One region of the Virgibacillus saliphilus genome, then DNA from elsewhere that is predicted to be linked to it. Evidence: riboswitches for the same ligand, from Rfam matches in the RefSeq annotation. Region 1 holds a riboswitch; the other holds the start of a gene.
The links. A riboswitch is a leader RNA that binds a small molecule or an ion and turns the genes downstream of it on or off. The one in region 1 is predicted to bind S-adenosylmethionine.

Region 2: another riboswitch for S-adenosylmethionine. It lies ahead of KFZ56_RS15065 (LLM class flavin-dependent oxidoreductase); the one in region 1 lies ahead of metK (methionine adenosyltransferase).

The regions. Positions count from the first base shown of each region.
Region 1 is NZ_JAGYHC010000001.1:2,659,354-2,661,561, forward strand. It holds gene metK (methionine adenosyltransferase) at 1-1,205, opposite strand, end outside; SAM riboswitch class I at 1,412-1,517, opposite strand; gene pckA (phosphoenolpyruvate carboxykinase (ATP)) at 1,710-2,208, shown strand, end outside.
Region 2 is NZ_JAGYHC010000001.1:3,125,602-3,127,809, reverse strand. It holds gene KFZ56_RS15070 (carbohydrate-binding protein) at 1-708, shown strand, start outside; SAM riboswitch class I at 1,065-1,172, shown strand; gene KFZ56_RS15065 (LLM class flavin-dependent oxidoreductase) at 1,392-2,208, shown strand, end outside.

The sequences.
Region 1 (2,208 bases):
TTGTTATATTTTTCCGCCAATGCCTTTAATTCCGCAATCTTATCTGTTTTTTCCCAAGGAAAATATATATCTGTTCTGCCAAAATGGCCATAGGCAGCTGTACTTCTGAAAATTGGCTTTTGCAAGTCAAGCATACGAATAATCCCGGCAGGTCGTAAGTCAAATATCTCCCGAATAGCTGCCACGAAGTTTTCTTCGCTGACAAGGCCGGTACCAAATGTATTGACCGCAATAGAAACGGGCTCCGCAACACCTATAGCATAGGCGAGCTGTACCTCACACGTTTTAGCCAAGTCAGCCGCAACAATATTTTTGGCCACATAACGAGCTGCATATGCTGCCGAACGATCTACTTTCGTTGCATCTTTCCCACTGAATGCTCCTCCTCCATGACGGGCGTATCCACCGTATGTGTCTACCATAATTTTACGACCTGTTAATCCTGCGTCCCCTTGAGGCCCTCCAATCACAAAGCGCCCTGTTGGATTGATGAAATAATTCGTGGTTTCATCCAATAAATGCCCAGGAACAACCGGGCGAATTACATGTTCAATGATATCTTTTTCAATTTGATCTCCTGTAATGTCTTGGTGATGTTGTGTTGAAATAACAATCGTATCCACCTTAATTGGGTTATCTTTTTCATCGTATTCAACGGTTACTTGTGTTTTTCCGTCCGGGCGCAGATAGGCAAGAACTTCTTCTTTTCTCATGTCTGACAGGCGTTTAGCTAACTTATGTGCAAGAGAAATTGGTAATGGCATTAGCTCCTCGGTCTCATCACATGCATAACCAAACATTAGCCCTTGGTCTCCTGCACCAATGGAAGCTATCTCTTCTTCACTTATTTTCCCCTGGCGTGCCTCTAGTGCAGTATCAACGCCACCTGCAATATCTGGTGATTGTTCATCGATTGCGGTTAATACCGCACAAGTTTCAGCATCAAATCCATACTTTGCTCTCGTATACCCTATATCTTTAATCGTTTGACGAACAATAGCCGGAATATCTGCATACGTACTGGTTGTGATTTCTCCTGATACTAACACAAGTCCTGTCGTCACTGTTGTCTCACAAGCAACACGTGCATGTGGATCATTTTTTAATATTTCATCCAGAATCGCATCTGACACTTGATCAGAGATCTTATCCGGATGCCCTTCTGTTACAGATTCAGATGTAAATAAACGACGATTTGCAGCCATACGGCTAAATCCTCCCTTTAATGATGTTACGGAACTCTGTTTATCATTCTATGCATATTATTATTCAAAGTACCAAACGAACAAAGGCGCAGGGCGCCCGCGCATCACGAGTGGCTCAATGTTGCCACGCAAAGTGGCGGTTTTACCTTCTTATCTTATAAAAAAGCCCTTCCTACAATCATGAGGAAAGGGTATGTATCCTTTCGCTCTTATTGTTCAAGGAGTGTCCTTGCATCAGGTGAGCACCTTTTCACCGCAGTGATGGTTGCTGGGTTTCATCGGGGCTGTCCCTCCACCAACTCTGAATAAGAGAGTATCCGTTCGCAATTTAGCTTATCGAAAGAGATCTTTTCTGTCAACTAGATAGTCTCAAGGAGGAGAAGTAAAATTTTCGAAAAAAACTCTTGAATAGTATGGACTAATTTAATAAATGTGTTATACTATTTGTGAATTGATGCATATGATAATGTTATATTAAAAAACATCGGAAGGCGGGTATTTCATATGAAAACGTTAGAGAACACATTATTCAAAACTATATCCTCTCATAAAAACCTGAAGCAAAATGCAGCTGTTTCACAATTGGTCGAGAATATATTATCACGAAATGAAGGTGTTCTTACTGAAACTGGAGCTGTTCGCGCAACAACAGGAACCTATACTGGACGTTCACCAAAAGATAAATTTATTGTTAAGGATGAAATTTGTGAAGACTTTATTGATTGGGGACCCGTTAATCAAGCAATCGACGAGGAATCCTTTAATAAGCTTTATGAAAAAGTATGCATGTATTTAGAGAAAAAAGAGGTGTTATATCAATTCAAGGGATTTGCTGGAGCGGATCCTGCTTACCGTCTACCGATTCAAGTCATTAATGAATATGCATGGCATAATTTATTTTCCCGCCAACTGTTCATTAACCCGACTGACGAGGAACTTGCCTCACATCAAGCGGAATTCACAGTAGTATCAGCACCGGATTTCAAGGCAGATCCAGCAATTG
Region 2 (2,208 bases), 470 kb from region 1:
ATTGAATTGGATAATTGGCCCTCTGATCATCGCTCTGTCGTCTCAACGTTTACTTCCACTTTAGTGTCTGCGCCAGAAGAGGAAGTAGCTACCTCACAAATGGAGTATGAGATCGGAGAAACCATTGAAGTGAATTTTTATGTAGACGATCAGCCTTCCGAGAAAGATCAAGTCGCTATCTATCCGAAAGGAAGCGATCGAGAGGAAGATCCTATGCTCTGGGCCTATACCGGTTCCAATAGTCAAGAACCCGGGGAGGTCAAAAACGAAGGTACAATCTTTTTTGACGAGGAATCTGTCGTCTCCAGTGAATGGCCACTTCCTGCTGGAGAATATGAAGCTGTATTTCTGGCTGCTGGAGATGAAGAAAGAGCAACAACTTCCTTTAAAGTATTGGAATCAAGTGAATCAGCAAGCTTAAATGTGGAACCTAAGCAAAAATACGGTGAACCAATTAAAGTAGAATGGGAAGATGCTACTGGTTTTCCATATGATTGGGTGGGAATTTACCCAATCGACGAGTCACCTGACGATACAAACTCCTTACAGTGGCAGTATCTAGGAGGAGAACGTCAAGGTTCACTGTTCTTGGATGGTAGCTGGGGAAATACAGATGTGCTTGAACCGGGAGAGTACCGTATTTATATGTTTGAAAATGATGGTTATAGCATTCTTGCATCTACTGAAGTTACAGTGGTTGCTGAATAATAGAGAGGAGGTTGGGACAAAACAAACGTGTTTCATTAAAAAGACGAACATTATCAAACTTAGCGTAGGAAATATGCGGAGACTCCAGCGGGAGAAAAGGCATAGGTGAGACGCCGAAGTGCGATAGCAATCTTTTTTGCGAGGAGTGCTGCCCCTCGAAGCCACTTGCAATACGAAGCGCACAAGGGGGATCACCAGCCGCCCCAAGGTGCGCGAAGTATATTTCCGAAGTGATGTATGTTCGGAATTTATTTGTTAAAAATACTTTTGTCCCATCCTCATTTTTTATTAATTTCGTACTTGACAGTTTTTTCTGTATCCGTTATGATGTGTAGAAATCTTAAAAATTGAATAATTCCTTATCAAGAGTCGGGGGAGGAACTGGTCCTGTGATCCCGCAGCAACCGTTACGTAATCGTAGCACGGTGCTAATTCCAGCAAGCATTTCGCTTGAAAGATGAGACGTGTGTAAATAAATTTTAACCTCTTCCTCATCGGTAGAGGTTTTTTATTTGAAATTGTGCTAGCTGGTATTTCTAATGTGATACACGTATCTTTTAAGCCAAGTAATTCAATGAGAAAAGTAGTATTCATTTTAGGAGGTGAGCAGATTTAATATTTAAAACAGACCATACACAGGTAAGGGGTCATTAAAATCTATGAAAAAAGGAGTAGTTTGCTTTATGACAAAACAAATACATTTGAATGGATTCATCCAAAATTCACCTTCTCCGCATTCCATGGGATTATGGAAACATGAGTTGGATCAGGGAACAAGCCATAACAGGTTAGCTTATTGGACAGAAACAGCCCAGATTTTGGAACGTGGAAAATTTGATGCGTTATTTATTGCCGATGTACTTGGCACATACAGTGTTTATGGAAACAGCCATGGTGCGGCTGCTCGGCATGCAGTCCAACTGCCAGCGCATGACCCGTTAATCCCAATTTCGGCGATGGCTGCTGTCACGAAAAATCTGGGTTTTGCGCCTACGATCTCTGCGACCTATGCACAACCTTATTCACTAGCGCGACAGTTATCAACGCTTGATCATTTAACTGAAGGCAGAATTGCGTGGAATGTGGTGACATCGTATCTGGAAAGCGAAGCAGTTAACCTTGGACTAAAGACTCGTCTGCCCAAGGAACTTCGCTACGACCGTGCGGACGAATTTTTGAATGTTGTTTATAAGTTATGGGAGCACAGCTGGGACAATGATGCAGTTGTTCATGATAAAGAAAATGATACCTATGCAGATCCGGATAAAGTACAGTTGATCGATCATGAAGGTGAATTTTTCAATGTGCCGGGTCCTCATTTAGTAGAACCGTCACCTCAGCGCACTCCGGTTCTTTTTCAAGCAGGGGCTTCTCCAAAGGGGAGAGACTTTGCTGCCAAACATGCCGAAGCGGTGTTTACCAAAAATCATTCATTGGAAGCTTTAAAAGCTTATGTTGCCGATATACGAAAGCGGACAGTGGAGCAGGGTAGGAGACATG